Regions from separate parts of the Streptomyces flavofungini genome, predicted to be linked through region 3. Evidence: riboswitches for the same ligand, from Rfam matches in the RefSeq annotation. Region 3 holds a riboswitch; each other region holds the start of a gene.

Region 1 (7,461 bases), 2.7 Mb from region 3:
GCCATCGGGCCGCCCATGTGGCCGAGGCCGACGAAGGCGATGACGGGGCTCACCAGGGCACCTCCTGCGGGGAGCGGTCGGCGGCGAGGGCGAGTTCGCGCGCGCCGAGCGGGGCGAAGTAGCGGGCCACGTCGTCGTCGGTGACGTCGGCGAGGGTGGCCGGGGACCAGCGGGGTTCGCGGTCCTTGTCGACGACCTGGGCGCGGATGCCCTCCACGAGGTCGGCGGAGGCGAGGGCGGCGCACGACACGCGGTACTCCTGCTCCAGGACCCGCTCCAGCGGGCCGAGCTGCCGGGCCCGGCGCAGCGAGGACAGGGTGACCTTCAGGGCGGTCGGCGACTTGCTGTGCAGGGTCTCGGCGGCCTCCTTGGCGGCCTGCGCGCCGTGGTTCTGCAGCCGGTCGACGATCTCCTCGACGCCGTGTGCCGGGTAGCAGGCGTCGATCCACGCGCGCTGGTCGCCGAGGACGCCGGGCGGGGCTTCGGCGACGTACCGGGCGAGGACCTCGCGCACCGGATCGGACGCGAGGTCCGCGACGAGGCGCGGCAGCAGGCCGGAGGGGACGAAGTGGTCGGCGAGCCCGCACAGGAGCGCGTCGCGGGCGCCCAGCTGCTGGCCGGTCAGGGCCAGGTGGGTGCCGAGCTCGCCGGGGGCGAGGCCGAGCAGGTAGGTGCCGCCGACGTCCGGGACGAAGCCGATGCCCGTCTCCGGCATGGCGATGCGGGAGCGCTCGGTGACGATACGGACGCCGCCGTGCGCGGCGACGCCGACGCCGCCACCCATGACGATGCCGTCCATGACGGCGACGTACGGCTTCGGGTAGCGGGCGATGCGGGCGTTGAGGTGGTACTCGTCGCGCCAGAAGTCCGCGGAGGCGCTGCCGCCGGTGCGGGCGTCGTCGTAGATGGCGCGGATGTCGCCGCCCGCGCAGAGGCCGCGCTCCCCCGCACCGGTGAGCACGACGGTCTCGACGGCCGGGTCGTGCTCCCAGGCGGCGAGGGCCTGATCGATGCGGCGGACCATGGTGTGGGTGAGGGCGTTCAGGGCCCGGGGCCGGTTGAGGACGATGTACGCGGCGCGGCCTTCGGTGCGCAGCAGCACGGGGTCGTCGGCGGGCGCCGGGGCCGCGGCGGCTTCGGCGGGCGTCATCGCAGCGCCCCCGTCAGACCGCGGGCGACGATCAGGCGCATGATCTCGTTGGTTCCTTCCAGGATGCGGTGGACGCGCAGGTCGCGCACGAGCTTCTCGATGCCGTACTCGGTCAGGTAGCCGTAGCCGCCGTGCAATTGCAGGGCGCGGTCGGCGACCGAGTGACCGGTGTCGGTGGCGAACTGCTTCGCCATGGCGCACAGTTGGGGCGCCTGCGGGTCGCCCGCGTCGAGGGCCTGGGCGGCCTGGCGGACCAGGGCGCGGGCCGCCGTCAGCTCGGTCGCCATGTCGGCGAGCTTGAACTGGAGCGCCTGGGAGTCCAGGAGCCGGGCCCCGAACGCCTCGCGGTCGGCGAGGTAGCCGAGGCTGCGGTCGAGGGCGCTGCGGGCGCCGCCGAGGGAGCAGGCGGCGATGCCGAGGCGGCCGCCGTTGAGGCCGTTCATGGCGATGCGGAAGCCGTTGCCCTCGCCGCCGAGCAGCCGGTCGGCGGACAGCCGCACGCCGTCGAGGATCACCTGCCGGGTGGGCTGGGCGTTCCAGCCCATCTTCTGTTCGTTCGGGCCGAAGGACAGGCCTTCGTCGTCCCGCTCGACGACGAACGCGGAGACGCCCCCGGGGCCGCTGTCGCCCGTGCGGGCCATCACGATGTACACCTGCGAGGCGCCGGCTCCGGAGATGAACTGCTTGACGCCGGTCAGGACGTAGGTGTCGCCGTCGCGTTCGGCGCGGGTGCTGAGCGCGGCGGCGTCGGAGCCCGCGCCGGGCTCGGTCAGGCAGTAGCTGCCGAGCCAGTCCATCGACGTCAACGCCCCGAGCCAGCGGGCGCGCTGGGACTCGTCGCCGTACCGGTCGATCATCCAGGCGACCATGTTGTGGATGGAGAGGTAGCCCGCGACGGACGGGCAGCCGGAGGCGAGGGCCTCGAAGACGAGGACGCCGTCGGCGCGGGTGAGCCCGGAGCCGCCCGCGTCCTCGGCGACGTACATCCCGCCGAGGCCGAGGTCGGCGGCCTTGCGCAGCACCTCCACGGGGAAGTGCTTCTCCTGGTCCCAGGCCAGGGCGTGCGGGGCGAGGTGCTCCTGGGCGAAGTCGAGGGTGGTCTCGACGATGGCGAGCTGGTCCTCGGTGAGCAGTGCGCTGGTCATGGCGGTCATCCCATCGTCGGGATGGTGAAGCTCGCGCCTTCCTTGGCCCCGGAGGGCCAGCGCGAGGTGACGGTCTTGGTGCGGGTGTAGAAGCGGATGGAGTCCGGTCCGTGCTGGTTGAGGTCGCCGAAGCCGGAGCGCTTCCAGCCGCCGAAGGTGTGGTACGCGACGGGGACCGGGATGGGCACGTTGACGCCGACCATGCCGGTGTCGACGCGGCGGGTGAAGTCGCGGGCGGTGTCGCCGTCGCGGGTGAAGAGCGCGACGCCGTTGCCGTAGGGGTGCTCGGTGGGCAGCCGCAGAGCTTCCTCGTAGTCGGCGGCGCGGACGACGGACAGGACCGGGCCGAAGATCTCCTCCTGGTAGATCCGCATGTCGGGGGTGACACGGTCGAAGAGCGAGGCACCCGCGAAGAAGCCGCCCTCGTGGCCGGGGAGGGTGAAGTCACGTCCGTCGACGACGAGTTCGGCGCCCTCCTCGACGCCGAGGTCGACGTAGGAGCGCACGCGGTCGAGGGCGTCGCGGCTGACGAGGGGGCCGAAGTCGGCCTCGGGGTCGTCGGAGCGGCCGATCCGCAGCGCGCCGATGCGGTCCTTGAGGCGGGCCACCAGGGCGTCGGCGGTGGCCTCGCCGACCGGAACGGCCACGGAGATCGCCATGCAGCGCTCGCCCGCCGAGCCGTAACCGGCGCCGATCAGCGCGTCCACGGCCTGGTCGAGGTCCGCGTCCGGCATCACGATCATGTGGTTCTTGGCGCCGCCGAAGCACTGGGCGCGCTTGCCGTGGGCGGCGGCGGTGGCGTAGATGTGCGCGGCGATGGGCGTGGAGCCGACGAAGCCGAGCGCCTCGACGCGCGGGTCCTCCAGGAGGGTGTCGACGGATTCCTTGCCGCCGTTGACGACGTTCAGGATGCCCGGCGGCAGGCCCGCCTCCAGGAAGAGCTCGGCGAGCCGCAGCGGCACGGACGGGTCGCGCTCGGAGGGCTTGAGGATGAAGGCGTTGCCGCAGGCGATGGCGGGCGCGGCCTTCCAGAGGGGGATCATCGCGGGGAAGTTGAACGGCGTGATGCCGGCGACGACGCCGATGGGGCGGCGCAGCGAGTGCACGTCGATGCCGGTGCCCGCGTTGTCGGTGAACTCGCCCTTGAGCAGGTGCGGGATGCCCGCCGCGAACTCCACCACCTCCAGGCCGCGCTGGAGGTCGCCGTGCGCGTCGGCCACGGTCTTGCCGTGCTCGGCCGACAACAGCCGGGCCAGCGACTCGCGTTCGCCCTCCACGATCCGCAGGAACCGCAGCAGGACGCGGGCGCGGCGCTGCGGGTTCCACTCGCCCCACTCGCGCTGGGCCTCGGCCGCGTCGGCGATGGCCGCCTCGGTCTCGGCGCGGTTCGCGAGCGGGACGCGGGCCTGTATCTCGCCGGTGTTCGGGTCGTACACGTCGGCGAGCGCGCCCGATGTTCCCGGGATGTGCTTGCCGCCGATGAAGTGGGTCAGTTCACGGACCATGGGGCCTGCTCTTTCGTCAGGTGGGATCCGGGGACGGGCGCGCCCGACCGGCCGTCGGCGCCATGCGCGGGCATGCCGGATCGACGGACGGAAGAAGGGGACGCGAACGGCCGAGGGGCCGTCAGACAGCGGGGGTTGTCGCTCGCATCGGATCACCGGGGTCGTGAGTGCGCACCGGGGCCATGCGTGTCTGCTCCATCCTCGTGGACAACACGGAACACCCCGCGGCCGGTATCCTGACTCCCGGATCGGCGCCCGTTCTCCCGCCTTCCCAACGGACTTCTCCGTCAGTGGCGTTGTTGCACGCGAGAACGCACTCCCCGGTCACAGTGGCGGGACCGCGCCGGATTCACACCGGCTTCCCTGCACCGCGGGCTTGTCCACGAACATATACTTGGACTTCCTAGTAAGTCCACAGCGGACGGGTTCCCACTCGCCGCGGGAACCCCCTGTCCAACTCCTACTGGAGTCCCAGGCCCCCAGTTCGGCGCGCACGACCCCGGCCACGGGGTCGGCGCCGTAGTGGACGCCCGCGAGGTCGGCGGCGCGGTCCAGGACGGGGCGGGTCTCGTCGATCTCGTAGAGGTTGTCGACGCCCTGGAGCGGGTGCGGATGTCGGCGGTGCGCAAGGGGTGCTCCGGGCGGGGCTCGAAGGGCTGCACGGACCGCGAGGCGTGGGGTGTGCGGTGCGGTGGCGCGTGGTGGCGTGAGGTGTGCGGCTGAGGATGGGGGCTGTGGGGGCTGCGGTCCACGGGGTGGCGGGCTGCGGGGACTCTGCTGCTACGCGGGCGGCGCCAGGATCTCCGCGCGCCCGGGGTGGCGCGGGCCCAGGAAGACAGCCGTGCTGTATCCGTTCGGTGCGGGGTGCGTGGCCTGTCGCCAGCCGAGCCGCTCGTAGAAGCGGACGGCGGCCTCCGCCCTGACGGATGTCAGCAGCCAGCAGCGCCCGCCGGGCGCGTCGCGCGTGACCTCTTCGAGGAGCGTACGGCCGAGGCCGCGGCCGTGCGCGCCGGGCGTGACGGCGAGTTCGTCGACCTCCAGGCCGCCGCACAGCCAGGCGGCGGTGCGCTCGGCGCCGAGGGCGGCGCGGACGTGGGGGTAGGAACGCGTGACCGGCAGCGGGGTCTCGGACGTCCAGGCGGTGGCGAAGCCCAGCACGCGGTCGCCCTCGAGGGCCACCGCGCCGACGAAGCCGGGGCGCTCGGTGTCGCCCGCGAGGCGGTCCAGGTAGACGTCGGCCTCCGCGGGGTCGGAGTGCCACGGGGGCTCGGCGAAGGCCTCGGCGTAGACCTGCCGGATGCCGTCGCGGTGGGCGAGCAGACCGGGTCCCGGCAGGCGAAGTATGAGTGCGTCGGTCATCGGGCGGCCCTCGCGCCCTCTCGCGCGGTCCCGCCCGAAGCCTCTTGCGCGGTCTCGCCCGAGGTCAGCACCCATGCCGACGTCGCTCGGCCTCCGTCTCGCACGTGTCCTCGACCCGCCTTCCGTCCGGCTTGCGCCCGCCGTTCGTTCGCACCTGTCGCCCGTGCGCGCATCGGCGCCTACTGCGGATCAATAGTAGTTGCAGACAATGTGCAATAAGGATCGGGCCCGCAGCCGCTCCCCCGTCGCCTCAGCCCCGGGCGTTCCGGTCCAGCGCCCCTTCCACCAGCTCGCGCGCGTACGCCGTCGACAGGCCGTCGGGCCGGAACAGGATGCGGTACATGACCGGCGCGACCACGTGGTCCATGACCGCCTCCCGCGCCGGGAGCCCGTCCTCGCCGCGTCGGCGGGCACGGTCGAGGACGAGGTCGACCTGGGCGGCGGCGTAGGCGGAGCACTGCCCGGCGTTGCCGCCGTCCGGGTCGCCGAGGAGCGCGTCGCGGATGTAGGCGCGGCCCGCGGTGGACGCCATCTCGTCGAGGAACTGCTCGGCCCAGGCCGTGAGGTCGGCCCGCAGGGTGCCGTGGTCCGCGGGCTCCGTGTCGGGCCGCAGCCGCTCGACGGCCACATCCGACAGGAGCTCCTGGAGGTCGCCCCAGCGGCGGTAGATCGTCGACGGGGTGACCCCGGCCCGCGCGGCGACCAGCGGGACGGTGAGCGCCGCGCGACCCCGCTCGGCCTCCAGCTCGCGGACGGCGGCGTGCACGGACGCCTGCACGCGGGCGCTGCGGCCGCCGGGGCGGGCCATGGGCTTGGGACTCATGGCGCCACCTTAACGCTAATTTCTAGCTTCTACGCTGGCGAGCGCGCGGGATCCCCCGGCATCGGCCCGGACCCTCCAGGGGTCGCCGCAGCCACCGGCCCCGCCCCGAGAGCACCCGCGTCCGGTGCGAGCCGCCCCGCGTCCGCCCGCGTGGCCTCGTACGCGCGCCCGACCCGCAGCACCGCCCCCTCCCCCAGCGGCCGGCCGATCAGCTGCATGCCGACGGGCAGGCCGCCCTCGCCCCGCCCGACGGGCACGGACAGCGCCGGTACGCCGGTGATGTTGGCGGGCGCCGACAGCCGGACGTAGCTGTCGGACACGCTCTCCACGCAACCGTCGGCCCACTGCACGGACTGCTGCCCGGCGGGCACGGCGGTCAGCGGCACGGAGGGCGCGACGACGACGTCGACCTCCGCGAGGAGCCGCGCCCAGGCCCGGCGCATCAGGGTGCGGGCGCGCTGGGCGCGCACATAGTCGCCGGCGAGCAGGAGTTCGCCCGCCTCAAGGAGGACGCGCACGTCGGGGGCGTACAGCTCGGGTGTCGCACGGAGCGTCCCCTCGTGGTAAGCGGTGGCCTCGGGGACCATCAGGCCCCACTGGACCGCCTGGACATAGCGGGTCATCGGAATGTCCACGTCGACGAGTTCGGCCCCGAGGTCGCGCAGCCGGTCGACGGCGTCGCGCACGGCGGACTCGACGTCGGGGGCGACGCGGTCGAAGTAGTAGGTGCGCGGGACGCCCACCCGCAGTCCGGTCAAGTCGGCCTCGCCGTACGGGGGATGCGACTCGCGGGGCGCCGGGAGGCCGGCCGGGTCGCGCGGGTCGCGGCCGGTCAGGGCGGCGAGGACGAGGGCCGCGTCGTCGACGGTGCGGGTGAGGGGGCCGACGTGGTCGAGGGACCACGACAGCGAGGTCACGCCGCTCCGGGGCACCAGGCCGTACGTCGGCTTGAGTCCCACGACGCCGTTGAGGGCGGCGGGGACCCGAATCGAGCCGCCGGTGTCGGTGCCGATGGCGAAGGTGGCCGCGCCGGACGCGACGGCGACGGCGGAGCCGCCGCTCGATCCGCCCGCGACGCGGCCCGCGTCCCAGGCGTTGCGGGTCTGCGGGGTCGTCAGGCCGTAGGCGAACTCATGGGTGTGGGTCTTGCCGAGCAGGACGGCGCCCGCGTCCGCCAGGCGGGCCGCGACGGCGCTGTCCTCGTCGGCGACATGACCGGCCCGTACGGCCGAACTCGCGCTCGTGGGCTGCCCCTTGACGTCGATGAGGTCCTTGAGGCCCAGCGGGATGCCGTGCAGCGGGCCCCGGTGGCGCCCCGCGGCGATCTCGGCGGCGGCCTCGGCGGCCACCCGTCGCGCCTCGGCGGCGCGAAGGCTCACGAAGGCGCGCAGTCGGCCCTCGACGGCGTGGGCGCGCTCCAGGACGGACTCGGTGAGCTCGACGGGGGACAGCTCCTTCGCGCGGATCGCCCTAGCCGCG
Region 2 (7,461 bases), 3.7 Mb from region 3:
CCACCGCGAGCCTGCGCGCCGTCTCCCTGCGGCCGAGGCGGGGCAGCGGCGTGCCGTCCAGCGTGACCACGCCCGCCGCGGGCGCGAGGACGCCCGCGAGGAGGCGCAGGAGCGTGGACTTGCCGGAGCCGTTCGGGCCGATGAGGCCGAGCGTGCTGCCGGGGCGGGGCGCGAGGGTGATGCCGTCGACGATGAGACGGCCCCCGGCCTGGTGGGCGACCCGGTCCGCCGCGAGTCCGGTGGTGGACTCGGGCTTCCCGTGCGTGGACTCGGGCTTTCCGTGCGTGGACTCGGGCTTCCCGTGCGTGGACTCGGGCTTTCCGTCCGTGGGGGCGGACTTCCCGTCCGTGTGCCCGGATCCGCCGGTGGATTCGGGCTTCCCGCGCCGCATCGGCTCCGCCGCCTTCTCGTACGTCGACTTCTCCCGCGCCTCCTCGTACGTCATCGGCTCCTCCGCGTCCGGTACAGCACCGCCACGAACGCCGGTACGCCGATCAGCGAGGTGACCACGCCCACCGGGACCTCCTGCGGGTCGAGGACCGTGCGGGCGAGGGTGTCCACCCAGATCAGGAACACCGCGCCCGCGAGCGCCGTCACCGGCAGGAGCCGCCGGTGCCCCGCGCCGACCACCGCCCGGGCCGCGTGCGGCAGCGCCAGGCCCACGAACCCGATCGCCCCGGCGCTGCTGACCAGGGCCGCCGTCAGGAGCGCCGTGGTGCAGAGCAGCAGCACGCGCACCCGGTCCACGTGGACGCCGAGGGTGGCCGCCGCGTCCTGGCCGAAGGCGAACGCGTCGAGGGCGCGGGCCTGCAGCAGGCACACGGTGAGCGTGACGACGAGCACCGCGCCGCACGTCCACACGTCCGTCCAGGACGCGCCGCTCAGCGAGCCGAGGAGCCAGAACAGCACGCCCCGGGTGGTCTCGGCGTCGGCGGCCGTGAGGACGACGAAGGAGGTGAGCGCGGAGAACAGTTGCATGGCGGCCACGCCGGACAGGACCACGCGGTCCGTGGTGTCGCCGAGGGTGTGGCTGAGCAGCAGGACCAGGGCGAAGGACACGACGGCGCCGATGAACGCGCCCGCCGAGACCGTGAGCGCTCCCCCGCCGACGCCGAGGACCACGACGGCCACGGCGCCCGTGGACGCGCCGGAGGAGACGCCGAGCACGAACGGGTCGGCGAGCGGGTTGCGCAGGAGCGACTGGAGGACCGCCCCGCACACGGCGAGGCCCGCGCCGCACACCGCCGCGAGGACCGTGCGCGGCATCCGCAGGTTCCACACGATGCCGTCGCGGATCGGCGTCAGCTCGGCCTCGCCCCAGCCGAGGTGGGCGGCCACGGCCGACCACACGTCGGGCACGGAGATGTCGGCGGGGCCGATGGTGACGGCCACGGCGAGGGAGAGGAAGAGGGCCGCGAGCCCGGCCAGGGCGAGGAGTCCGCCGCGCAGCGCCGAACGCAGCCGACGCGGGCCCCCGCCCGCGAGGGCCCTCACTTCGTGAGGCCGAACTCGCGCAGCGCCGCCGCCACTTGTTCGATGCCGTCGACGGTCCTGATGCCCGGGTTCAGGGCCTGGCCGCTGAGGAGGACGTACCGCTTCTTCCGCACGGCCGTGAGGTTCTTCGTGGCCGGGTTGGACTCCAGGAACTTGATCTTCTGGCGGGCGCTCTCGGCGGACTGGGACCTGCGCGTGAGGTCGCCGATGACGAGGACGTCGGGGTCGCGGTCGGCGATGGTCTCCCAGTTGATCTGGGGCCATTCCGCGCGGGTGTCGGCGAAGGCGTTCCGCACGCCGAGTGCGCGCGTGATGATGCCGGGGGCGCCGCAGCAGCCCGCGATGTAGGGGGACTCGGAGTTGGCGAACCAGTACATGAGGGTGGTGCCGGAGGCGTCGACGGACCTCTTGGCGCGCGCGGCCCGGGACTTGAGGTCCGCGATCAGCTTCTCGCCGCGCTCCGCCACGCCGAAGACGCGCGCGAGGTCGCGGATCTCGCCGTACACGGTGTCCATCGTGAGGGTCTTGGTGCGGGTGCCGTCGTCGTCGCCGGTGTTGTCCTTGCCCGCGCAGTCGGTCGGCGAGACGTAGACGGGTACGCCGAGTTCGGTGAACTTGGCCCGGTCGGCGACGCCGCCCTTGCCGACCGTGTAGAGGAACGACGCGCTGACGAAGTCGGGTTCCTTGTCGAGGACCTTCTCCAGCGACGGGTAGCGGTCGGCGAGCCGTGGGACCTTCGCGTTCTCCTTCGCCAGGCGCTTCAGGACGGGGTCCGTCCAGGTGCCGGTGCCCACCATGCGGTCGGCGAGGCCGAGGGAGAGCAGGATCTCGGTGGAGCCCTGGTCGAGGGAGACGGCCCGCTCCGGCGGCGCCGTCACCTTCGTCCGCTCGCCGCAGGCGGTGAGCGTGAGGGGGTATCCGGCCCGCGCCTCCCGCTCGGGCTTCGCGGCCGGGCCACCGCACGCGGACGTGGCGGCGAGGACCAGGGCGAGGCCCGCGCTCAGGGCGGCGGAGCGGGTGCGTATGCGGGCGGGGCGGAGGGTACGGCGGACGCCGAGGCGGCGCGGGGTCGAAGGCACACGTCTTCCCGAGTCTCAGGGCTCATGCGCGGAGCCTGGTCTGCGAACTCCGCCGCCCGTGCGGACGGCGGTGCCAGCAGGTCTTCGGACTCGGGTTCGTCCGGGCGGGGCCGCCTTCCCGGGGTCCGTGGACTCCCAGTGGCCGCTGGCCCCGCCCGTCCCCCTCACCGCTGCGCGTCAGTTCCGGATTCCCACCGGATTCCCCGACCCAGGTGCGGGTACGACTGGCGTCCGCAAGCTATCACTCCGGGGCGGCATCACCCCTGGTCGGGGCGGGCTCACCGCGGTAGGTGCCGAAGGCCCACTTGTTGCCCTCGGGGTCGGCGACCGCGAACTCGCGGCTGCCGTACGGCTGGTCCTCGATCTCGCGGATCACCTTCACGCCGGCGGCGGTGAGACGGAGGTAGAGGTCGTCGACGTGGTCGGTGACGACGTACGCCCCGAACGTGCCGGGCCGCAGACACCATTCGGCGGCCTTCGGGTCGTAGCTGCCGAGCATGACCCCGCCGCCCTCGGGCCAGTCGAGCTGGGCGTGGGCGACGCGGCCGCCGTCCTCGTGGACGGCGGTGCGCAGGAAGCCGACGGTACCGACGAGGAAGTCGATCAGGGCGGGTGCGTCGTCGGCCTGGAAGGTGGCCCAGACGTCGGGCGCGCGACGGTTCGCCGCGACCGGACCGGTCGGGCCGCCCTGGCTGTTTCGCGTGGCCTCCGTGGCCTCCGTGGTCTCCAAGGTCTCCGTGGTCTGCGCGCTCTGTGCGCTCTGTGCGCTCTGCCTGCTTTGTTCGCTCTGCGGGTTTTCGTTGCTGTTCATGCGTCCCAGTCTTCGCCGCCCGCGTGCCCTCCGGCTTGGATATTCCGGCACTCCTCGGCCATCCAGGCGCTGGGGCTCGCCCCCGTGTACTGCTGGAAGTCCCGTACGAGGTGGGAGTGGTCGTAGTACCCGCAGTCGGCGGCGATCCGGGCGAGGTCGGGGCGCGCGCCCGCGGCGACCGCGCGGACGACGGCCGCCTTCGCGTGCTGGAAGCGGATGAGACGGGCGGCCTGCTTGGGTGTGACGCCGGTCTCGGCGCGGAACAGCGCGGACAGGCGGCGTTCGCTGAGGGCGACGTGCGCGGACAGACCGCGCAGGGTGCCCGCGCCGCGGTGCCGGGCGAGCCAGGCCCAGGCCTCGCCGACCTCGGGCCGGACGCCTCCGGCGCGCTCCGCGTCGGCCGCGCGGCGCGCCAAGTAGGCGTTGAGGAAGGCGAACCGGTCACTCCAGGCGTCCTGCTCGCAGAGGCGTTCCCGGACGTCGGCGGCGACCCGGCCGAGGACGTCGGTGCCGTCGGTGACGAGCTGTCCGGCCAGCTCGGCGGCGGGCAGCCCGAACAGGGCGCGGGCGGCGAGCGGATGCACGGCGAGCTGAATGCCGGCCTCGTGCTCGGGCTGGACGACGTACGCGGGGCTCTGGTGCAGGCCGCCGACGACGATGTCCGTGCGGACGGCGTCGGGTCCGGTCGCCTGGCCGGGGGTGCGGCCGGTGATGACGGGGCCGTCGAGGGAGAAGATCAGCGTGAGGTACGGGGACGGCAGGCCGCGGTGCAGAGCGGTGCGCCGGCCCTGCGTGCGGTAGCCCACGGCGGACACGACCAGGCCGCCGGGCGGGGGCGCGGCGCGGACGAACTCGCGGGAGGCGGTGTCGCCGTCGCGGGCGGTGGTGTCCGTAGCCGTGGGGCCCATGAAGCCATTGTGGGCGGGCGCGGACGGGCCTGTCGTCCGGTGCGGCTACCCGCGTCCGTCCGTCCCATGCCCGGCACGCACGGTGACCTCGATCATGGGAATCGGGCACCTTGTCCTCGTAGCATGGCGCGCCGCTCCGGACGGGTCGGCTCAGCGCTTCCAGGGAACGGGAACCATGGCAATTCGAACAAAGGGCAGGCCGGCGGTCGTCGGGGCGGCGGGGGCGCTGGCGGCGGCGGTGTTCGCGGGCGGCGCGCTGTGGCCGAGCGCGGCGGACGCGAAGGCGGTGGACGCCCCAGCGCCGAGCGCGGCCGCCCGTGCCGCCGCGGCCGACCTCACGCACTGGCCGAAGCCGGTGGCGGCGAAGCTCGGCAAGGTGATCGCGGAGAACCGGGGGAAGGGCGCGTACGCGGTCTTCGACGCGGACAACACGACGTACCGCCACGACCTGGAGGAATCGCTCCTTCCGTTCCTGGAGATGAAGGGCGTCCTGAGCCGCGCGACGATGGACCCGTCCCTGAAGGTCATCCCGTTCAAGGACACGGCCACGCACAAGGAGAGCCTGTACAGCTACTACAACCGGCTCTGCGAGGTCGACGACCAGGTCTGCTACCCGTGGGCGGCACAGATCTTCTCCGGCTTCACGCTGAAGAAGCTCAAGGGGTACGTGGACGACCTCCTCGCGTACGACAAACCGATCCCGGCGACGTACTACGACGAGAACGGCAAGGTCACGAAGACCGAGGTCGAACGGCCGGAGTTCTCCCCCGGCATGCGGGAGCTGTACAAGTCGCTGCGCGCGCACGGCATCGAGGTGTACGTGGTGAGCGCGGCCAGCGAGGACCTGGTGCGGATGGTGCTCGCCGACCCGAAGTACGGGTACGGCGTGAAGCCGCAGAACGTCATCGGCGTCGGCCTGCAGCTCAAGGACCCGAAGACGGGCCGGGTGACCAGTTCCCGCAAGGAGATCGCCGAAGGCCGGTTCGGCCCGAAGGACCGGGCGCGGCTCGCGAAGTACGAGCTGACGCCGAACCTCTGGGCACCGCTGACCTGGTACCAGGGCAAGCCCGCCGCCATCTCCACGTACATCGACGAGTGGAAGAAGCCGGTCCTGGTCGCCGGGGACACCCCCGTGAGCGACGGCCCGATGCTGTTCCACTCGGCGGACGTGCGGCACGGGGGCGTGCGCGTGTGGGTCAACCGCAAGGACAGCTACATGAAGCAGCTGGACGGGATGAAGCGGAAGAACGCGGCGCGACAGCGGGAGTTGGGGCAGCCGGTGACGGCGGACAAGCGGTGGCTGACGGTGACGCCGGAGCAGATCGGCTGAGCGTTCGACCGGCTGAGCGGAACAACTGGCTGAGCGGAACGACCGGCTGAACGAATCGGGAGCCCCGGGGTCGGCCGGCCCCGGGGCTCCCTCGCGTCACCCGGCCCGCAGCCGGATCTCGTCGGCGAGGACCGTGAGCACGCCGAGGCCCCGGCAGCCGGGGTCGGCGGACGTCGTGCAGCTCGATGTCCACGCCGGGCGGGGCCGGGGCGGCGGCCGGGGCAGGGTCCGGGCGCCGCTGAGTCGGGCGTGGTCCCCGCCCTGCGCGGAGATGGTGCCGCCGAGGGTGAACACGCTGACGGTCTTGGGCCGGGGGCTCGCTCCCGTGGACGGGAGAGGGGACGGGGCGGGTGGGGCCGGGGGGGCTCCACGAAGCCCCTCCCCGCTTCCACCCCGTCCCGAAACGAGCGGACCGCGCCGGGTGCGGCGCGGCCCCCGGTCCGCGTCAGCGGCTGTAGCGCATCAGGGCCCGCACCATGTGGCAGGTGGTGTCCGACGGCGGGTGGATGCCGACCGTCTCCGCCATGGTGCGTATCCGTACGTTGCTCGCCTGGTTCGGCACCAGGACGCCCGAGTCGAGCAGGGCGATGGCGAGGCGCATGGCCTTGAGGCGGCGGTTGTGCGTGATGTACCAGTCGCGGGGGCGGCCGGGAGGCAGGGGGCGCTTCTCCAACGGGACGTACGGCACGTCACAGAGCGTGGGGTGGTCCGGGCGCGGGGCGCGCGACCTGCGCGCGGGACGCGGGGCGGCGGTGGTGCGGGTGCGCGTGACACCGGGCTTCGACGGCAGTGCGGCAGCGGGCACAGGCATCCTCCTGTCGCGTTCAGGAGCCCTCACGGCCCCTTCGAACATTGCTACCAGTTTACTGCCCGCCACTGACAATCAGCAGTCCACGCGGAGCGTCAAAACCGCAGGTGGACAGGGAACTTGCCCGCCTGTCACCCTAGTTCCCCGAGGTGCGCGTGGGACTACAGAATTCGAACACGGGCGGGGCTCCGGGGCCGCCGGGCGCGCGGCGCTAGCGTGGGCGCCATGGAGATCTGGATCAACCCCGCCTGTTCGAAGTGCCGCAGCGCGCTGTCCCTGCTCGACGAGGAGGGCGCCACGTACACCGTCCGCCGCTATCTGGAGGACGTACCGAGCCCCGACGAGATCCGCGCCGTCCTCGACCGCCTCGGCCTGGAGCCCTGGGACATCACCCGCACCCAGGAGGCCGCCGCGAAGGAGCTCGACCTCAAGGACCGCGCGCGCTGGCCGCGCGACGCGTCCGGGCGCGACGCCTGGATCGAGGCGCTCGCCGCCCACCCGAAGCTGATCCAGCGGCCCATCATCACGGCGGACGACGGCACGGCCGTCGTGGCGCGGACGGAGGAGGCGGTGCGGGACGCGCTCTCGCGGTAGCCGGTCGTCGGCCGGTATGCGATCGGCCCGACACCGACCGCCCCGTCACCGATCGACCGTCGCCGGTCGGCCTGCCGACGATCGACCGGAAACCGATCGGCAGCAGCAGGCAAAACGTTACATACCGGCCCATAGGGTTGAGCGCTCCATCTGCGGCACGCAGAACGTCCGGAGGAAGGAGCGCACGGTGCGGAGTTGGCTGTCCGGGGGCGTGTACGGCACCGTCCTCGCGAGCGCGCTGCTCGCCGCCCTGCAGTCCGAGGGCACCCCCTACACGCCGTACTACGACGCCGCCTGGGTCATGGTCACCGCGGGCACGGCCGCGCTCGCGCACGGCTACGCCCACCACATGGCCACGCACCGGCCCGGCAGCGGGCTGCACCGGTGGCGCCAGCTCGCCTGGACGCTGGCCGACGAGTGGCCGGTGGTGGTCGCCT
Region 3 (7,461 bases):
GTGATCTGGCTGGTGGCGTACGGCTTCATCGCCTCGATCCTGCCGGTGTGGATGCTGCTCGCGCCGCGCGACTACCTGTCGACGTTCATGAAGATCGGCACCATCGTGCTGCTCGCGCTCGGCGTCCTCATCGCGCTGCCGACGCTGAAGATGGACCCGGTCACCGACTTCGCCTCGCGTGGCGACGGTCCCGTCTTCGCGGGCTCGCTCTTCCCGTTCGTGTTCATCACCATCGCGTGCGGCGCGCTCTCCGGCTTCCACTCCCTGATCTCCTCCGGCACGACGCCGAAGATGATCCAGAAGGAGACGCAGGTCCGGATGATCGGCTACGGCTCCATGCTGATGGAGTCGGCGGTGGCGATCATGGCCCTGGTGGCCGCGTCGATCATCGACCCGGGCCTCTACTTCGCGATGAACGCGCCGGCGGGCGTGGTCGGCGACACCGTGCAGGAGGCGTCGAAGGCCGTCGCGGGCTTCGGATACACCATCTCCCCCGAGGACTTGGCGCAGGCGGCGAAGAACGTGGAGGAGAGTTCGCTGCTCTCGCGCACCGGTGGCGCGCCCACGCTCGCGATCGGCGTCTCGGAGATCTTCTCCAAGGTCACCGGCGGCTCGCTGAAGGCCTTCTGGTATCACTTCGCGATCATGTTCGAGGCGCTGTTCATCCTCACGGCGCTCGACGCCGGCACGCGCGTGGGCCGGTTCATGCTCCAGGACATGCTGGGCAACGTCTACAAGCCCTTCAGGAACATCAGCTGGAAGCCCGGCCTCGTCCTCACCAGCGCCGCCGTGACCGGCCTGTGGGGCTACTTCCTCTGGGTCGGCGTGCACGAGCCGCTCGGCGGCATCAACCAGCTCTTCCCGATCTTCGGCATCGCCAACCAGCTGCTCGCGGCCGTCGCCCTCGCCGTCTGCACCACCCTGCTCGTGAAGTCCGGCCGCCTCAAGTGGGCCTGGATCACCGGCGTCCCGCTGGTCTGGGACGCCACGGTGACCCTCACCGCGAGCTGGCAGAAGGTGTTCTCCAGCGACCCGCGCGTCGGCTTCTTCAAGCAGCGCTCGATCTACCAGGACGCCATCGACGACGGCAAGGTCCTGCCGCCCGCCAAGTCGATGGACGACATGCACACCGTCGTCACCAACTCCACGGTGGACGGCGTCCTTTCGGCCGCGCTCGCGCTGCTCATCCTGATCGTGATCGCCGACGCGCTCCGCGTCTGCGTCCGCCACATCCGCGATCCGCTGTCCTCGAAGCTCAGCGAGGCGCCCTTCGTGGAGTCCAGGACGGTCGCGCCCGCCGGTCTTTTCGCGACGAAGGAGGAGAAGACCGAGATCGCGGCGGCCGCGGAACGGGAGAAGGCGGGCTCGTCATGAGCGGCCCCCTGCTGCGCGCGCTGCGCGGAATCCGTTGGTACGTAAGGGAGTTGACGGACGAGTCCGCGTACGAGCGGTACGTGGCGCACGTCCGCAAGGACCACCCGGCCGCGGCCGTGCCGAGCCGCCGCGCGTTCGAGCGGATGCGGACGGACCGGCAGGAGTCGGACCCCCGGCAGGGCTTCCGCTGCTGCTGAGTCCGCCGTTGAGCAGGCACGACGGCACTTCCGGTACCCGTCCGTTATACGGACGGGGGTTCCGTGCCGCGAGATCCCTGACTTAGATTTCCCGCACATTAAGAACGGGATAAGTGAGGGAACGGAGCCGCGGTATGTCAGATGCGCCTGAAGTGCCAGTTGCGCCTGAAGTGAGACAGCCGACGGTCACGCCGGTCCGCGTGGTCATCGCCCTCTGCCTGGTGGCGCCCTTCGTGGCGATGCTCTGGGTGAGTTCGTACGCGAAGGTCGACCCGGCCTTCATCGGGATCCCGTTCTTCTACTGGTACCAGATGCTGTGGGTGCTGATATCGACCGCGCTCACCATGGTCGCGTACCAGCTCTGGCAGCGTGACCAGCGCGCCCGCAAGGCCCACGCGGCCCACCAGGAAGGGGCGTCCCGGTGAACGACGGCGTCAACGGCGTCGCGCTCGCCGTCTTCATCTTCTTCTTCCTCGCGGTCACCGTCATGGGCTTCCTGGCGTCCCGCTGGCGCAAGGCCGAGAACGAGCAGAGCCTCGACGAATGGGGCCTGGGCGGCCGGTCGTTCGGCACCTGGGTGACCTGGTTCCTGCTCGGCGGCGACCTCTACACCGCGTACACCTTCGTGGCCGTCCCGGCGGCCATCTACGCGGCGGGCGCGGCCGGCTTCTTCGCCGTGCCGTACACGATCCTGGTCTATCCGCTGATCTTCACGTTCCTGCCGCGCCTGTGGTCGGTCTCGCACAAGCACGGGTACGTGACGACGTCGGACTTCGTCCGAGGCCGCTTCGGCTCCAAGGGGCTCTCACTGGCCGTGGCGGTCACCGGCATCCTCGCGACGATGCCCTACATCGCGCTCCAACTGGTCGGCATCCAGGCCGTCCTGGACGTGATGGGCGTCGGCGGCGGCGAGGACACCAACTGGTTCATCAAGGACCTGCCGCTGCTCATCGCCTTCGGCGTGCTCGCCGCGTACACCTACTCGTCCGGTCTGCGGGCGCCCGCGCTGATCGCGTTCGTGAAGGACACCCTGATCTACATCGTGATCGTGGTGGCCATCATCTACATCCCGATCAAGCTCGGCGGCTTCGACGACATCTTCAGCGCCGCCAACGAGAAGTTCTCCGCGACGAACGAGGCCACCGGCAAACCCGTCGGCTCCCTGGTGCCGGGCGACGCGGGCACCTGGACGTACGCGACCCTGGCCCTCGGCTCCGCGCTCGCCCTCTTCATGTACCCGCACTCGATCACGGCGACGCTCTCCTCGCGCAGCCGCGACGTGATCCGCCGCAACACCACCATCCTGCCGCTGTACTCGCTGATGCTCGGCCTGCTCGCGCTGCTCGGGTTCATGGCGATCGCGGCCGGGGTGAAGGTCGAGAACGGGCAGTTGGCGATCCCCCAGCTGTTCGAGGACATGTTCCCCGACTGGTTCACGGGCGTCGCCTTCGCGGCCATCGGCATCGGCGCGCTCGTCCCGGCGGCCATCATGTCCATCGCGGCCGCGAACCTCTTCACCCGCAACATCTACAAGGACTTCCTGAAGCCCGACGCGACGCCCGAGCAGGAGACGAAGGTCTCCAAGCTGGTCTCGCTCCTGGTGAAGGTGGGCGCGCTCGCCTTCGTCCTCACCATGGACAAGACCGTCGCCATCAACTTCCAGCTGCTCGGCGGCATCTGGATCCTGCAGACCATGCCCGCGCTCGTCGGCGGCCTGTTCACGCGCTGGTTCCACCGGTGGGCGCTGCTCGCCGGGTGGGCGGTCGGCATGGTCTACGGCACGGTCGCCGCGTACGGCGTCGCCTCGCCGACGCAGAAGCACTTCGGCGGGTCGTCCAAGGAGATCCCGGGCATCGGTGAGATCGGCTACATCGGCCTGACGGCCTTCGTCCTGAACGTCGTCGTGACCGTCGTCCTCACCTTCGTCCTGAAGGCCCTCAAGGCCCCCGACGGCGTCGACGAGACGTCCCCGGAGGACTACACCGCGGACGCCGGCGACAAGGGCGTGGCGGTCGAACTGCCGAAGGTGGGTGCCGGGCACTGACGTCCCGGGCTCCCGCCCACCCTGGAGGCCGCCGCGTTCCGCACGGGACGCGGCGGCCTTCGCCGTGCCGCCTCCGGGCCCGAACCGGCGTACGAAAGAATGGGCCCATGCCGCGTCCTCGCCTCCTGCTCCCCGCCGCCCTGCTGCTGCTCGCGCCCCTCGCCCTCACCGGCTGCGGCTCCGAGGACGCGGGCTCCGGCGCGGGTTCGACGCCGTCCCGCGCCGAGCTGGAGGCCCGCGCCCAGGCCGCCCAGACCCGCACGGAGCACGTGTACGTGACCGAGGCCGACGGGTTCACGCTGGCGAAGCAGTCGGTGGGTGTCCTGGGGGACGACGGGTTCCAGGCGGTGTACGTGGCGAAGGAGGGCGGCGGGCAGATCAAGGTCGACGTGGAGCGGGGCACCGTCGACGACAAGTCCTGCCGAGGCCTCTACCCGCCCGCGAAGCGCTGCGAGAAGGACGGCAAGGGCTGGTACCGCACGCCGGGCCCCGGCTCGTCCGACAGCACCGACGCGTCCGGCTCCTGGCACGCGTACGTCCGCTCCGAGCACGGCCTGCGCGTCCAGCTCTCCGCCGACCCCGGCCTCGTGGACCGCGACACCCTGCGCGCCGCCGCCGAGAAGGCCCACCACGCGGACGCAGCCGAGCTGGACGCCGTACTGCCGGAGAAGACCTCCCCCGCCGCGCCGGTGGAGCGCGGCGACATCCCCCGCGACGGCGACGGCGCGCCCCAGGACCCGCCGGGCGCGGGCGGCTGAACGACGCCCGCAGCCGACGGCCGGGCGGGGCCGCAGCGACCGCTGAGCGAGCCCTGGGCGGCCTCCGGACGCCGCCCCGGAATGCCACGCCCCGCCCCCGAGTTGAGGTTCAGGGCGCCCCGTCCCGCGACAGCGTCACTACCCTCCGACACAACATCTAGGGGTGGCACCGAAAGCCAGCACAAGATGTATGCTCGTCCTCGCTGTCGCCGCAGGGGAATCCGGTGCAAGTCCGGAACTGTCCCGCAACGGTGTACTGGTACGCATTTGTGCGCTCGCGCCCGCAACATGCGCCGGTGAGTCCGACGACCTGCCGACAGCGCACCTGGACCGTCCGGTCCGGGTGCCGAGACGTCCGGGCCTCGAGGAATGGGTTGGTGGACGCGGAGTCGCCCCTGCGCGGGCGCAGCCGCGCCGTGCCGCTCTCCAAAGGCCCAGAGCCGAGCGAGGGAGAGCACCACGTGACCATCGCGCCCGCCGAACCCGCGTCAGCGCAGGCCGCCGAGCAGGCCGAGGCCCAGCAGGCCGCGCAGACCACCGACGGACCGGGGACCGCCCTGCTGCGCGTCCTGACCGACCTCACCGCCGACCTCCCCGACGCCGACCCCGGCCGGGTCGCCGCCGCCGCGCTGCGCGGCCGTTCGGCCAAGGCCGACGAGGTGGAGCTGCGGGAGCTCGCGACCGAGGCGGCCGCCGGGCTCATCTCCGAGGACCCCGCGTACTCGCAGCTCGCGGCCCGGCTCCTGACCATCGGTATCCGCGAGGAAGCCGCCTCGCAGGGCGTCACGTCGTTCTCCCAGTCTGTCGCCGTCGGCCACCGTGAGGGCCTGATCGCGGACCGCACCGCCGAGTTCGCCACGCTGCACGCGGAGCGCCTCGACGGCCTCGTGGACGCCGCGCTCGCCGACGGCGCCGACCGCCGCTTCGGCTATTTCGGCCTGCGCACCCTGCACAGCCGCTATCTGCTCCGGCACCCGATCACCCGCAAGGTCGTCGAGACCCCGCAGCACTTCATGCTGCGCGTGGCCGCCGGTCTCGCCGAGGACACCTCCGAGCGGGCCCTCGACGAGGTCGCCGCGCTCTACCGCCTGATGAGCCGTCTGGACTACCTGCCGTCCTCGCCGACGCTCTTCAACTCCGGCACCCGGCACCCGCAGATGTCGTCCTGCTACCTCCTCGACTCGCCGCTCGACGAGCTGGACTCCATCTACGACCGCTACCACCAGGTCGCGCGGCTCTCCAAGCACGCCGGCGGCATCGGGCTCTCCTACTCCCGCATCCGCTCGCGCGGCTCCCTGATCCGCGGCACCAACGGGCACTCCAACGGCATCGTGCCGTTCCTGAAGACCCTCGACGCCTCCGTCGCCGCCGTGAACCAGGGCGGCCGCCGCAAGGGCGCCGCCGCGGTCTACCTGGAGACCTGGCACTCCGACATCGAGGAGTTCCTGGAGCTGCGGGACAACACCGGCGAGGACGCCCGGCGCACCCACAACCTGAACCTGGCGCACTGGATCCCCGACGAGTTCATGCGCCGCGTCGCCGCCGACCAGGCGTGGTCGCTGTTCTCCCCGGCCGACGTGCCCGAGCTCGTCGACCTGTGGGGCGAGGAGTTCGACGCCGCGTACAAGAAGGCGGAGGCGGCCGGTCTCGCGCAGAAGACCATCCCCGCCCGTGAGCTGTACGGCCGCATGATGCGCACCCTCGCGCAGACCGGCAACGGCTGGATGACCTTCAAGGACACCGCCAACCGCACCGCCAACCAGACGGCCGAGCCCGGCCACACCGTCCACTCCTCCAACCTCTGCACGGAGATCCTGGAGGTCACGGACGACGGCGAGACGGCCGTGTGCAACCTGGGTTCGGTGAACCTGGGCGCGTTCGTCGACACGGCGAGCGGTGACATCGACTGGGAGCGGCTCGACGCCACCGTGCGCACGGCCGTCACCTTCCTCGACCGCGTCGTGGACATCAACTTCTACCCGACCGAGCAGGCCGGGCGCTCCAACGCCAAGTGGCGGCCCGTGGGCCTCGGCGCGATGGGTCTGCAGGACGTCTTCTTCCAGCTGAAGCTGCCGTTCGACTCGCCCGAGGCGCGCGCCCTGTCCACCCGGATCGCCGAGCGCATCATGCTCGCGTCGTACGAGGCGTCGGCCGACCTCGCCGAACGGAACGGCCCGCTGCCCGCCTGGGAGAAGACCCGCACCGCGCGCGGCGTCCTGCACCCCGACCACTACGACGTCGAGCTGACCTGGCCCGAGCGCTGGGCGGCGCTGCGGGAACGCATCGGCAGGACGGGCATGCGCAACTCGCTGCTGCTCGCCATCGCGCCGACCGCGACCATCGCGTCCATCGCGGGCGTGTACGAGTGCATCGAGCCGCAGGTCTCCAACCTCTTCAAGCGCGAGACCCTGTCCGGCGAGTTCCTCCAGGTCAACTCCTACCTGGTGCAGGAGCTGAAGCGGCTCGGCGTGTGGGACGCGCAGACCCGCGAGGCGCTGCGCGAGTCCAACGGCTCGGTGCAGGGCTTCACCTGGGTCCCCCAGGACGTCCGCGACCTGTACCGCACGGCCTGGGAGATCCCGCAGCGCGGCCTCATCGACATGGCCGCCGACCGCACGCCGTTCCTGGACCAGGCGCAGTCCCTGAACCTGTTCCTGGAGACGCCCACCATCGGCAAGCTCTCCTCGATGTACGCCTACGCCTGGCAGCGCGGCCTGAAGACCACGTACTACCTGCGCTCGCGCCCGGCGACGCGCATCGCCCGCGCGGCGTCCGGCCAGGCCGCCGCCGCTGCCCCCGTCCCCCAGCAGGTGAGCGACCCCGAGGCGATCGCCTGCTCCCTGGAAAACCCCGAGTCCTGCGAGGCCTGCCAGTAATGTCCCAGTCCGACCTGCACACCACCACGACGTCTGGTGAGAAGAACCTGCTCGACCCGGGCTTCGAGCTGACCCTGCGCCCGATGCGCTACCCGGACTTCTACGAGCGCTACCGCGACGCGATCAAGAACACCTGGACCGTCGAGGAGGTCGACCTCCACTCGGACGTGGCCGACCTGGCCAAGCTCACGCCCGAGGAGCAGCACCTGATC

Evidence for each region. Region 3 has a riboswitch for cobalamin ahead of QUY26_RS12475 (ribonucleoside-diphosphate reductase subunit alpha). Riboswitches for the same ligand answer to the same signal wherever they lie in the genome.
Region 1: linked by a shared signal. The riboswitch ahead of QUY26_RS01955 (CoA-acylating methylmalonate-semialdehyde dehydrogenase) and the one ahead of QUY26_RS12475 (ribonucleoside-diphosphate reductase subunit alpha) in region 3 are both predicted to bind cobalamin.
Region 2: linked by a shared signal. The riboswitch ahead of QUY26_RS29075 (ABC transporter substrate-binding protein) and the one ahead of QUY26_RS12475 (ribonucleoside-diphosphate reductase subunit alpha) in region 3 are both predicted to bind cobalamin.

The regions. Positions count from the first base shown of each region.
Region 1 is NZ_CP128846.1:441,074-448,534, forward strand. Features, by position in the region: gene mmsB (3-hydroxyisobutyrate dehydrogenase) at 1-53, opposite strand, end outside; gene QUY26_RS01945 (enoyl-CoA hydratase/isomerase family protein) at 50-1,150, opposite strand; gene QUY26_RS01950 (acyl-CoA dehydrogenase family protein) at 1,147-2,295, opposite strand; gene QUY26_RS01955 (CoA-acylating methylmalonate-semialdehyde dehydrogenase) at 2,301-3,800, opposite strand; cobalamin riboswitch at 4,010-4,188, opposite strand; gene QUY26_RS01960 (hypothetical protein) at 4,323-4,523, shown strand; gene QUY26_RS01965 (GNAT family N-acetyltransferase) at 4,581-5,159, opposite strand; gene QUY26_RS01970 (TetR/AcrR family transcriptional regulator) at 5,410-5,982, opposite strand; gene QUY26_RS01975 (amidase) at 6,012-7,461, opposite strand, start outside.
Region 2 is NZ_CP128846.1:6,802,250-6,809,710, reverse strand. Features, by position in the region: gene QUY26_RS29085 (ABC transporter ATP-binding protein) at 1-193, opposite strand, end outside; gene QUY26_RS29080 (FecCD family ABC transporter permease) at 442-1,494, opposite strand; gene QUY26_RS29075 (ABC transporter substrate-binding protein) at 1,491-2,480, opposite strand; cobalamin riboswitch at 2,632-2,817, opposite strand; gene QUY26_RS29070 (VOC family protein) at 2,815-3,384, opposite strand; gene QUY26_RS29065 (helix-turn-helix transcriptional regulator) at 3,381-4,292, opposite strand; gene QUY26_RS29060 (haloacid dehalogenase-like hydrolase) at 4,468-5,622, shown strand; gene QUY26_RS29055 (hypothetical protein) at 5,719-5,916, opposite strand; gene QUY26_RS29050 (hypothetical protein) at 6,068-6,427, opposite strand; gene QUY26_RS29045 (arsenate reductase family protein) at 6,656-7,024, shown strand; gene QUY26_RS29040 (hypothetical protein) at 7,212-7,461, shown strand, end outside.
Region 3 is NZ_CP128846.1:3,140,001-3,147,461, forward strand. Features, by position in the region: gene QUY26_RS12450 (carbon starvation CstA family protein) at 1-1,374, shown strand, start outside; gene QUY26_RS12455 (YbdD/YjiX family protein) at 1,371-1,571, shown strand; gene QUY26_RS12460 (DUF3311 domain-containing protein) at 1,706-1,996, shown strand; gene mctP (monocarboxylate uptake permease MctP) at 1,993-3,615, shown strand; gene QUY26_RS12470 (hypothetical protein) at 3,723-4,373, shown strand; cobalamin riboswitch at 4,564-4,705, shown strand; gene QUY26_RS12475 (ribonucleoside-diphosphate reductase subunit alpha) at 4,835-7,249, shown strand; gene QUY26_RS12480 (ribonucleotide-diphosphate reductase subunit beta) at 7,249-7,461, shown strand, end outside.